One region of the Caldibacillus sp. 210928-DFI.2.18 genome, then DNA from elsewhere that is predicted to be linked to it. Evidence: riboswitches for the same ligand, from Rfam matches in the RefSeq annotation. Region 1 holds a riboswitch; the other holds the start of a gene.

What was found. Region 1 has a riboswitch for S-adenosylmethionine ahead of LIZ98_RS14815 (methionine ABC transporter ATP-binding protein). Riboswitches for the same ligand answer to the same signal wherever they lie in the genome.
Region 2: another riboswitch for S-adenosylmethionine. It lies ahead of LIZ98_RS16890 (5-methyltetrahydropteroyltriglutamate--homocysteine S-methyltransferase); the one in region 1 lies ahead of LIZ98_RS14815 (methionine ABC transporter ATP-binding protein).

What each region holds. Positions count from the first base shown of each region.
Region 1 is NZ_JAJCHL010000090.1:2,664-11,081, forward strand. Features, by position in the region: tRNA gene LIZ98_RS14795 (tRNA-Pro) at 21-94, opposite strand; gene nhaC (Na+/H+ antiporter NhaC) at 309-1,760, shown strand; gene LIZ98_RS14805 (MetQ/NlpA family ABC transporter substrate-binding protein) at 2,094-2,933, opposite strand; gene LIZ98_RS14810 (methionine ABC transporter permease) at 2,998-3,672, opposite strand; gene LIZ98_RS14815 (methionine ABC transporter ATP-binding protein) at 3,662-4,675, opposite strand; SAM riboswitch class I at 4,811-4,918, opposite strand; gene LIZ98_RS14820 (carbon-nitrogen family hydrolase) at 5,048-5,824, opposite strand; gene LIZ98_RS14825 (pyridoxal phosphate-dependent aminotransferase) at 6,008-7,180, shown strand; gene LIZ98_RS14830 (lipoate--protein ligase family protein) at 7,456-8,250, shown strand; gene lipA (lipoyl synthase) at 8,234-8,418, shown strand, end outside.
Region 2 is NZ_JAJCHL010000144.1:281-4,890, forward strand. Features, by position in the region: gene LIZ98_RS16880 (helix-turn-helix transcriptional regulator) at 1-48, opposite strand, end outside; gene LIZ98_RS16885 (DUF4317 domain-containing protein) at 278-1,435, opposite strand; SAM riboswitch class I at 1,718-1,821, shown strand; gene LIZ98_RS16890 (5-methyltetrahydropteroyltriglutamate--homocysteine S-methyltransferase) at 1,950-3,050, shown strand; gene glf (UDP-galactopyranose mutase) at 3,271-4,380, opposite strand.

The DNA.
Region 1 (8,418 bases):
CTTGATACTTTTTTCATTTATCGGGAAGACAGGATTTGAACCTGCGACCCCTACGTCCCGAACGTAGTGCTCTACCAAGCTGAGCTACTTCCCGTTGGCTTGTTTAATTACGAAAATGATTATAGCATAACTTTTTTTACTTGTACAGTCGAATTTTGATTTCCCAATTTCACAAATTTTTGTGCGTCTTAGTTGATTTTTATTTCAAAATCCTTAGTATAATGAAAGGGGATTACAGTTTTTCCCAACGAGAAAGCCCACTTTTGAATGGATGAAAGTTGTTATATTTTGAGACGGGAGGAAAGCATATGAAAGATAGTAAACAATTGAAGGCGATTCCTTTTTTTGCTGCCATACTACCATTACTTTTTATGATATCCTCAATGGCTTTGGTGGTTATTGTTTTTGAAGGTGGTGTTCATGTACCGCTAATTATCGGGGCTGTTGTCGGAGGGCTTATTGCTTGGAAATATGGTTACGATTGGATGACGATTGAAAAAGGGATTTATGATGCAATCCGTCTTGCACTACCGGCCATTTTAATTATCATGACAGTTGGCTTAATCATAAGTTCATGGATTGGCGGCGGAATTATTGCCACCATGATTTATTATGGGCTCAAATTAGTTTCCCCTTCCTTATTTCTAGTAAGTATTTGTATTCTATGTTGTATCGTCTCTTTGTCCATCGGCAGCTCTTGGTCAACAATGGGAACGATCGGTGTTGCCGGCATGGGCATCGGTCTCAGCATGGGAATATCTGCCCCTATGGTAGCCGGTGCAATCATTTCCGGTGCTTATTTTGGCGATAAAATGTCACCATTATCGGATACGACAAATCTAGCGTCCGGGATTACGGAAACGGATTTATTTGAACATATAAAACATATGATATACACAACCATCCCCGGATTAATTATTGCCCTTATTGTTTACTACATATTAGGAAGAAATATTGGTCAACATGACATGAACGGAACCAATATTGATGAAATTTTAACAGTAATGGATCAAGCTTTCGTCATTTCACCTTGGCTTTTGCTTGTACCCGTTATTATTATTCTCATGGTGGCAAAAAAGGTTCCTGCGTTGCCAGCCTTATTAACGGGTGCCTTTTTAGGTTGGTTTTGCCAAGTTTTTGTTCAAGGAGATCAGGTTTCCAATGCAATAATAGCCCTGACAGACGGCTATAGCATTGAAACCGGAAATAAGTTGGTGGATGAATTGTTCAATCGCGGCGGAATTGAAGACATGATGTACACCGTGTCATTAACGATTGTGGCAATGTCATTCGCAGGAATCATGGAATCTACAGGTATGCTGGATGTTATTTTAAATAAAATCATGAAGGTTGCTAAATCGGCTAAAAGTTTAATTCCTATAACAGAATTCTCATCTTTTTTCACCAATGTGGTTTGTGCCGAACAATATATCTCTATCCTATTACCGGGAAGGATGTTTCCTGCCGCTTTTAAAAAATATCATTTAAAATCGAAAAATTTGTCAAGAGCTTTGGAAGATGCAGGGACTCTAACATCCCCGCTTGTTCCTTGGAATACCTGCGGCGTGTTTATTGCATCAACGTTAATGGTTAACCCGTTTGATTATATTCCATATGCGGTGCTGAACTACACAGTACCAATTATTGGCATTATTTTTGCCATAATTGGCTATAAAGTGGAGTATGTTGACCCTCATTCCGTGCAAAATACCGTGTTAACAAGCGACCAAAGCATAACCAGAAGCAAGGAGTTGCATTAGTAATCAGGTTTTACTGGAACAACTGTAGTGTCAGATGGCGGAAGATTTTGTTAAGGTCAACTGTGTTACATTAGCAACCAGGTTTTTGCTTGAACAACTGTAGGCGTAATCTGCATAATTCATAAAGAAAGGGGACGTTTAGCCATTCCCTCACACAAAACAACATATGGTAGCTAATCGACCTTGGAATGGTTCTTTTTATCAACCTTTTGGATGGTTTTTCAGATTCTCAGTCTGGTTCTTTTTATCAACCTTTAACATCATTGTCCCGGTTTTTATAAGTGTTCATGGAAAAGGGGCAGCTTAATTCACCCCCTTTCATTCGATAACGGTTTATTTTTCCATCCAAGTCGGTTTTCCAAAGCCTTTAAACTCTGAATCGATAACTTTTTCAAAATCATCCGATTGAACAACTTCAATGATATCTTTGGCGAATTGACTATTTTCATTTTCAGCTTTGACTGCAACGACATTTCGATATTTATCATCCATATTTTCTAATGTAAGTGCGTCTAATAAATTCATCCCTGCTGCAATCGCAAAATTCCCTGGAACTGTTGATAAATCTGCACTTTCAACAGCACGAGGAAGTTGTCCTGCTTCAAGCGGTTGGAATACCAGATTTTTTGGATTGCTGGTAACGTCCTTTTCAGAGACAGTTAATGGATCCGCATCTTTACTAATTTCTAGTAAGCCCGCATCCCGGAGTGTATTAAATGCTCTGGCCGCATTTGTCGGATCATTCGGAATCGCAACAGTCGCTTTGTTTTTTACTTCATCAATAGAACGGAATACGTTTGAATAAACGCCCATCGGTGCTGTTGGAACTGTGATTAAGGCAGATAAGTCCATATTGTTTTCCTTTTCAAAGTTTTCCAGATAGATCGTGTGTTGGAATAGATTAGCATCAATACTTCCTTGATTCAAGGCGATATTTGGTTGAATGTAATCACTGAATTCAACAAATTCCACCTTATATCCTTTTTCTTCCAATTCGGGTTTAATTGCTTTTTTCACCATGTCTGCATATGGACCGGCTGTTGCACCGATTTTTATTTCTTTCTTTTCTGCATGTTCCTTACTTCCTGATGATTCTTTGCTCCCACTGTTTCCGCAAGCAGCAAGTAAGAAAATTGTAGATAAAGCAATCAGAAACCATTTTATTTTTTTCATTTTATTTCCTCCATCATATTTTTTATATAACTGCAAGATTATTAAGCAGCATGTTACCTTAGTCTTATTTGTTTTTATTAACAGCTCTTGCCAACAAATCCCCGATCACTTGAATGATTTGGACAAGTATAATGAGGATAATAACGGTTGTGAACATGATGGTGTCGTCGTAACGGTAATAACCAAAGCGGATTGCCAAGTCACCGATTCCGCCGCCTCCAACTGTACCGGCCATAGCCGAAGTTCCGACCAGACTAATAATTGTAATTGTTACACTGGAAACGATTCCGGATTTTGCTTCCGGTAAAAGAACATCCTTAATAATCATCCAAGGGGTTCCACCGGCTGCAATGGCTGCTTCAATCACCCCGTAATCAATTTCCCGCAACGCACTTTCCACAAGCCGGGCAAAAAACGGAATGGCCGCAACCGACAAAGAGACACTTGCTGCTGTAGGTCCAATCGTTGTCCCTACAAGGAAGATGGTTAACGGGATTAAGGCAACAAGTAATATAATAAATGGGATCGAACGGATGACGTTCACAATAAATCCGATTACTGAGTTAATTACCCGGTTTTGCCAAAATAAACCTTTGTCTGTTACAAAAAGCAAGAACCCTAATGGCAGTCCAATCAACAAGGAGACTAGTAAGGAAATTCCCACCATGTACAATGTTTGTAAAAATGAAGTCTGTATTTCCGGCAGCATTTCAACTAAATGGGCAACATCAAATTCCATTGTTCAGCACCTCTACTTCCGCATTTCGATGTTCAATATAGTGAATCGCTTTATTTATTTCTTCTTGATCGCCGGTAAGTTCCATAATAAAAATTCCCAGTGGCCGTTCCTGGATGTATTCAATGGAACCATGTAGAAAATTTCCGTTAATTTGAAACTTCTTTAATGTTTCCGATACCACCCCTTCACCGGCAACCTCACCCCTAAACAGCAACTTCACTAAGGTTCCTTTCACCAATCGTAAAGTTGCTTTCGGTAAATCAAAGGATACGACACTTTGAATAAATTCCTTCGTCAGCTGTTCTTTCGGGGAAGCAAAAATATCATACACATTCCCCTGTTCCACGATTCTCCCATTCTCCATAATTGCCATGCGGTGACAGATTTCTTTGACGACATCCATTTCATGAGTAATGATAACAATCGTAATATTCAACTCTTTATTAATTTTTTTAAGCAAATTTAAAATTGATTTTGTCGTCGTTGGATCCAATGCCGATGTTGCTTCATCACATAGCAGGACTTTTGGATTGTTCGCTAATGCTCTGGCAATTCCGACCCGCTGTTTTTGCCCGCCGCTAAGTTGCCCTGGATAGACATCTTTTTTGTCCGCTAGACCAACCATGTCGAGCAGCTCATCCACCCGTTTCTCAATTCTGTTTTTCGGTGTTTTCGATGCTTTTAATGCAAAAGCAATATTTTCTGCCACTGTTTTTTGACTCACCAAGTTAAAGTGTTGGAAAATCATTCCAATTTTTAAACGTGCTTGACGTAACCTTTTGTTATCCAGCTTGGTTAAATCTACCCCATCAACCGTAATTTTTCCGGAAGTCGGTCGTTCCAGTAAATTGATACAACGCAATAATGAACTTTTTCCCGCTCCCGAATAGCCGACGATACCAAATATTTCTCCATCGTGAATAGTGATAGAAACATTATCGACTGCTTTTACTTCACGATCTTTTGAAAAATATGTTTTTGTTAAATTCTTTATTTCAATCATGGTTACCCCTCTCTCATGTCCATGAAAATCCTACTATATGAATCTCGGCAATATGTTCACCATTACGAACAAAATGCCACCAACAAAAAATGCCCCTCTCATCTGAAAGGAGCATTGACATCTATTGATCTCAAACTCTTATCTCTCAGATGGGCGAACCAATCTGCAGGAGTTAGCACCTTCCCTTTTCAGGGGGTTGCTGTGACTTCATAAGGCCTGTCCCTCAGTCACTCGTGATAAGATAAATGTTTTCCGTATATAATTTTTATAAATTTTATTTTAATGATTGTTAATAAGTCTGTCAATATTATAATCAAAATTAATTTTCCAAAAGATTAATTTTAAGACCGGAACCATGACAACAGTATTTTTTTAATATAATTCCGGCCGGCGTGCATGAAAAATCGGAATGGTGTTTCGAACACGATCAACCTCGTCTAGCGGGATATCTGCATAAAAGATGCCTTCTCCTTCTTCACCGCTTAAATACACTTCTCCCCACGGTGAAATAATCATCGAATGCCCATTGTATTCATTATCCGGGTCATTTCCTACCCGATTGACTGCTACAACGAAACATTGATTTTCAATTGCACGGGCCTGCAACAAGATTTCCCAATGATCCACCCGTTGTTTCGGCCACTCAGCCGGGATAAACATTATTTTCGCTCCATCAAGCACATGTGCCCGAATCCATTCCGGGAAACGTAAATCAAAACAAATAACACCGCCACATTCTACACGATCCAGTTTGAAAATATTTTTCGCTTGCCCGGGCTGCATATAAACAGGTTCATCCATTAACGGAAATAAATGGGCTTTATCATATTCTGCGACAATGTCCCCATTCCTGTTTGCCACATACATCGTGTTGAAGAACCCTTGAGCTTTTTTTGTTGCAACAGAACCGCCGACAACATGTATAGCGTGTTGTTTTGCAAGTCGGCTAAGCATATTTTTTGTCTGCTCTCCGTTTTTATCTGCCAACGTTTCGAGGTCTTTCAACGCATATCCCGTATTCCACATTTCCGGGAAAACAATCACATCGGCATCTTGCTCAGCCGCTTGTAAAATAAAACTTTCTACTTGCAAAAAATTTTTTTCCGGTTCACCAAAAGCAATATCCATCTGTACAATTGCCATTTTCATTATCATCACCCACTAGACATATATATTTTTAGATTATAAAATTAGTGTTAAAATTGCAAACATATTCAATTATTCTTTGGATGGATAATGCTAACGATTTTCATGTATAACACCAATTTTGTTCGTTTTTTTAAAATAAACTTTATTATGTAAACCAATTTTCCATACAAAAGGTGAGATAAAATGGACTACTCAGAAAAGCTAAAGAGTTTACCGACCCAATTCTTTGCAAACTTGGTCGGAAAGGTGAATAAAGCCATTGAGGATGGTCGTGATGTCATTAACCTCGGCCAAGGGAATCCGGATCAACCGACACCGAAACATATCGTTCAAGCATTACAAAAAGCGGTTGAAGATCCAAATACGCACAAATATTCACCATTCCGCGGACTTCTCGAATTAAAGGAAGCGGTGTGTGATTTTTACAAAAAAGAATATGATGTAGATGTGGATCCGGTGCGTGAAGTGGCCATTCTTTTTGGCGCAAAAGCGGGTTTGGTCGAGCTTCCCATGTGCTTACTTAACCCGGGCGACCTCATGCTTTTACCGGACCCGGGCTATCCGGATTATTTATCGGGAGTTGTGTTGGCAGGCGTAGAATATGAGCTGTTTCCATTGAAGGATGAAAATCACTTTTTACCGGATTATAATGCCATTTCCAGTGATGTATTGGATGCGGCAAAACTGCTCTACTTAAATTACCCGAACAATCCGACCGGAGCTGTTGCGAATCTTGACTTTTTCAATCAAACTGTGAAATTGGCAAAAAAACATGAGATAACGGTCATGCATGATTTCGCTTATGGTGCCATTGGGTTCGACGGAAAAAAACCGGTTAGTTTCTTGCAAGCGGATGGCGCAAAGGATATTGGTGTGGAAATGTATACTTTGTCCAAAACTTATAATATGGCCGGCTGGCGCGTCGGATTCGCAGTTGGTAACCCGACCATTATCGAAGCAATAAACTTGATTCAGGATCATCTTTATGTCAGCCTTTTTCCCGCAGTGCAAAAAGCAGCCATTGCCGCATTAAGCGGGGATCAAACATGTGTAAAAGAGTTAGTTGCTCGCTATGAATCTAGGCGCAATGCTTTTGTTGATGCATGCAAACAAATCGGCTGGGATGTTACTGCCCCAAAAGGATCATTTTTCGCATGGCTTCCGGTACCGGATGGGTTTACCAGTCAATCGTTTGCTGATTATTTGTTGGATGCAGCTGATGTGGCGGTTGCACCCGGTAATGGTTTTGGCAAGTACGGAGAGGGGTTCATCCGGGTCGGTTTATTAATGGATGAAGCCCGATTAGTTGAAGCTGTACAGCGGATTGGGAATCTTGGCGTTTTTAAAAATAAATGATCGGCGAAAACATAATACAATCCAATGAAACCTACTTACCTATTGCAAGTGCTAATTGGAAAAACACTTGATTGTCGTTCTAAAATTCAAAGATACCATAAACGATTCATAATTGGTGATTAATTATATACATTTTAAATAAATTATACTAAAATAATAGGGAATACTAAAATTTGGGATTAAATGGATATTTGTGACATTCCCGATTGGAGGAATCTTTATTGCAAACCGAGTGGGCCTTTATTGACACCGGTCATCTAAGTGCGGCTGTCAATATGGCGTTTGACGAATGTTTGTTGAATTGGCACAGTCAAGGGAACATTCCACCGACACTCAGATTTTACGGGTGGAATAAACCGACTTTATCCATTGGTTATTTTCAAAGGGCAAAAACTATAAATTTTGATGCAGTAAAAAAATATGATTGTGAATTTGTCCGACGTTTAACCGGTGGAAGTGCAGTTCTCCACGATGATGAATTAACGTATAGTCTTGTGATTTCTGAACGTGATCCGGGTATCCCGAAATCGGTCACGAAGGCGTATTATGTTTTATCCCAAGGCATTTTGGAAGGATATAGGAATTTAGGAGTTCCGGCAGAATTTGCGATTCCCGAACGAGAAATTGACCAAGAACGTTCGGCCATCTGTTTTGAAAAACCATCTTTTTATGAAATGATTGTCGATGGAAAGAAAATTTGCGGAAATGCACAAACGAGGAAGAGCGGTGTTCTTATGCAGCATGGGTCTTTACCAATGAGTCTTGATACTGATATGCTTTTTGATTTGTTTGCTTTTTCCTCGGATGAGATGCGGAAAAGACGGAAGGAAAAGTTTGCTGCTAAGGCTACCTCTATCAAAGATGTAATAAATAAAACTTTGACATATGAGACGATGGTGGCAGCTTTCAAAAAAGGTTTTGAGACCGGGCTCGGAATTCACCTTTCTCCGTTGACATTAACGGATGACCAGTGGGAGGAAATTCAGAAGTTAGCTCAGAGCAAATATGCGACAGATTTGTGGAATTATTATACCACCAAGGAGCGTGAAACCATTGGCACAGGAAACTGAATACATACGGAAACCGGAATGGCTGAAAATCAAATTGAATACGACGCAATCTTACGGTAATATTAAAAATTTGGTTAAAGGCAATCGATTAAATACGGTTTGTGAAGAAGCCAGATGCCCGAATATTTATGAATGCTGGAGTGAACGAGGCACAGCTACATTCATGAT
Region 2 (4,610 bases), on a different contig from region 1:
GATCCCCTTTTTTTGACGGATTTCTCGAATATGGTTAATCACCGGCATTAGTCAAACCTCCATAAAAAGTAAAGATATCTTTACATATATAATACTAAAATACCGATAAAATGTAAAGGTATCTTTACACTCCATCGGTATTTTTTCACGATAATCCAATCTATATTGCCGCAACCGTTATCTTTCACTAAGCTGCATTCAACAAAAAAGGGTGAACATAAAGATAAACATCTTTTGGACACCCTTCGTTTTATTCATTACTCCAGTCGATTCCTTTTCAACTCAACAACGTCTCAGGTATGAGCTTAAAGCCTTCAATAACGGCATCTTCATCAACTTCAATTAAAATACAACGTTTGCCGCTGACGGTTACTTGTTTAACATACTTCAAATCTTGCGGACTGATTGAGATATTGGCAACCTTTGTTTGAATTTTTATCGATTTTGGTACTAAGCTTGTTGCCTTTAGCTCATATTTTTCATCATCAATTACTTTTTGAAACGCCATTTCTACTTTTTCCGGATTTACATCTTCAACTCCGCTTGCTTTCAAAACCTGCTCAACATCTTTATAATCGAGTTTTGGAATATCTTGTTCCTCTTCCTTTTCCATCATTCGATTAATTTCTTCATATACATTCGAAAGTGTTGACGGTTCTACTTCCTCACCAACCACTTCTTTAACAATTTCTTCAAAAACTGCTTTATCGTCTTGAGCGGTCATCACCGGTTCCGCATTCAATACATCCTCAATAATATGATAGTCCGGTTGGTTTGCCTTCCCTGTCGAGTATAAAATATGATTAATATCAGTGTAATTTTCCGTAAAACAAGGAAAGAGGAATCCCGACATTGGTGATGTTAAATTAATAATTGAATCGACGACTACATTTGCTTTAAACTCCAGCTCAACAAAATCAAAAAGCAGTGATTTTTTCGGCTGTTCGGTACGATTTATGCTACAAAGGATAAATGGATGGGTATATACGGTATCATTTGCGTGTTCTTCCGTCTCCTCATTCGTCCTTTTGGTTGGTTTATAATATTCGCCGCGAATGAACGTAATTACGATATCTTTTTCATACTGAATATCTTTGACCATTTTTTCAACAAGCAGAAGCATTTGTGATTTCCAGGATTCAACATCATTGTTTTGGATTGCCTCGTATAGAATGTCCTTGCTATGCGCCTCTGCTTCCGCCTGAAACTTTAGCTCAAACAGTTTTACATCCAGCTGGCCGGTTAACACCTTTTTGAAGTTCAACATAAATAATTCTTGCTGCTCCCGGTCCAACATCGGAAACGGATGACATTCTTGATAAAAAATTTCACTGCTTTCTTTTCGAATATACACATTAAAAATATCTTTCACTTGCAAAAGATGATTATCTAACTTAAATTGCTTTCGGATATTTGCGATGTCTTTTACATTCATAAGAACTTCCCCTACTCTATTAGTCTACCTAACTAATTATAAGCAAATGCTCACCATTTTGGAAGAAGACAATCAACACGTATGATAAAGCCGATCACTAATGAAGGGATAAAAAATTTTTCTCTATTTTTACTCATACATCTGCTTAAAATTTGAAGAAAGTTCATATGTGGGTGAAAATTATTTGCGAAAGGTCCATAACAAGTTTTTTAAAAAAATAGTTGACATATAGGAATAATACGTATATATTAATAAACAAGATTAATTTCATATTTTTAAATATTCTTATCTAGAGAGGTGGAGGGACTGGCCCGAAGAAACCTCGGCAGCGGACTTATTAAAAGTACTGTGCCAATTCCAGAAAGCTTTTGGCTTGAAGATAAGAAGAGATCGAAAACTATAATCGTTATGTTTACCTCTCTTCTTTCTTGAAGAGAGGTTTTTCATTTGTCAATACCGGTGAATTACCATATTGACAAGCTTAACAAAAAAATAAAAAAGTGAGGGAAACATAATGACAACAAAAACAATTACAAAAGCACCTTTTAAAGCTGATCAAGTAGGGAGCCTACTTCGTCCGGAGCGAATCCATAAAGCAAGAAAGGACTTTCAAGAAGGAACCATTACAGCTGAGGAATTAAGAGCCATTGAAACAGAAGAAATCAAACGAATTGTCGATAAACAAATTGAAATTGGTCTGAAAGCTGTGACGGATGGCGAGTTCAGACGGAGATTTTGGCATACGGATTTTATGGAGCATTTAAACGGGGTTGAAGGGTATATCCCTGAACAAGGTTATCAATTTGTTGGCGTCGAAACCGAAAAATATAATGTCCGCGTTGTTGGAAAAGTCAGCTTTAATCCGAACCATCCGCACTTGCAAGATTTTATCGAATTTAAAGAAATTGTCGGCGACCGGGCCATTGCGAAAATGACAATTCCGAGTCCGAATCAATTTTTCTATCCGGGAATTCTAAACGAAGAAGTTTATCCGGATGTTGAAGATTTTGCAAAAGATCTAATTCAAGCATACCGTGATGCGATTCAAGCATTCTATAATGCCGGCTGTCGTTACCTGCAATTAGATGATGTTGCGATTGCCGGTTACTGTATCCCGGATATTCCGGAAGATGAACGGCAAAAATCAATTGATTTGGCATTACGTGTGGCAAATGGTGTACTGGAAGGAAAACCGGATGACTTAATCGTAACAACCCATCTATGCCGCGGTAATTATCAATCGGCTTGGGCATTTGAGGGTCCATATGATTATATCGCCCCCACCTTTTTTGCTAAGGAAAAAGTAGACGGCTTCTTCCTTGAATACGATGATGAACGGTCCGGTGGTTTTGAACCTTTAAAATATATACCAAAGGGCGGACCCAAAGTCGTTATTGGTATTTTCACATCGAAGTCCGGAAAACTAGAAGACAAAGAAGTAATTAAAGCACGGATACAAGAAGCCGCCAAATATGTTCCGCTTGAACAACTGTGTATTAGTACACAATGCGGTTTTGCTTCGACTCACCACGGCAATAAGTTAACGGAAGAAGAGCAATGGGCAAAATTAAAATATATTATTGATATCGCAAAAGAAGTCTGGGGTACACTGTAGATATTAGGTTCTTTATACCATATGGCAAAGAAAAAATAAGTAAATACCGCCAAAGAAGTTTGCGGATCACTACAGATATAGGTTCATTCACCACAGGGCATAGTGACAAACATTTCGGTATCGCCAAAGAAATACGAGAACACTGTAAAATTCCAGGATTGTGTCTTTTAGGAAAAAGTGACTCGGAATTACTGTTCCGAGCCACTTTCTATGAAAAATCTCATTCATGAAATTCTTTTTTCACGACTGATAAGGCTGCGGCAATGACTTGGTGCATATCATAATATTTGTACATACCAAGTCTGCCGCCAAAAATAACATTTGGCAATTGCCCGGCAAGTTCGCTATATTTCCGATATTTTTCATTATTTTTTTCGTCATTCACCGGGTAATACGGTTCATCGCCTTTATTCCACATTCGCGGATATTCTTTTGTAATAACTGTTTTTGGTTGGTTGCCAAATTCAAAATGTTTATGTTCAATAATTCGCGTAAAAGGTGTTTCTGCATCCGTATAATTGACTACCGCATTTCCTTGATAATTTTCCTGACCTAAAATCGTCGTTTCAAAATGCAAACTACGATATTCTAATTCGCCAAATTGATAATCAAAAAATTGGTCAATCATTCCGGTATAAATAATTTTTGGAAATTCCTGCAAATATTCTTCACGTTTTGCAAAAAAATCGGTATTCAATTCCACATCAATTCGTTCACTTGCAAGCATTTTTTCAACAATTTGCGTATACCCGCCAATTGGAATACCTTGATAACGGTCATTAAAATAGTTGTTGTCATATGTAAAGCGGACCGGCAACCGTTTGATGATAAAAGCAGGAAGTTCCGTCGCTTTCCTTCCCCATTGTTTTTCTGTATATCCTTTAATTAATTTTTCGTAAATATCGGTGCCAACCAAGGAAATGGCTTGCTCCTCCAAATTCCTCGGCTTCTCAATCCCACTAGCCTTTCTCTGTTCCTCAATTTTCGCTTTTGCTTCTTCCGGGGTAATCACACCCCATAATTTATTAAATGTATTCATATTAAAAGGCAGATTATAAATTTCCCCTTTATAATTGGCAATCGGACTATTTGTGTATCGATTAAATTCGGCAAATTGGTTTACATAGTCCCAAATCTCTTTATTATTTGTATGAAAAATATGAGCCCCGTATTTATGAACTTGAATCCCTTCCAAATTTTCAGTATAAATATTGCCACCGATATGGTCCCGCTTTTCAATGACCTTAACCCTTTTCCCTCGTTTGGCAGCTTCATAGGCAAAAGTACTGCCAAAAAGCCCGGAACCTACCACTAAATAATCCTCATTCATCTTTCTTCCACCTTGCTATTTAAATTCACTAACAGAAATCGTTTCTCACTTTATGAAGAAGCGGCTGTCCAAAAAGTCAAAATTAGTGACTTTTTGGACAGCCTCTGTTTCTACGGATTGACTTGCGATTTTGTCCATGAGAGCCGCTCTATTGGACAGTTTCTCCTGATTAACTTCCCTTTTTGTCCACGAGAGCCGCTCTATTGGACAGTTTTACTTGGTTGAGGCTC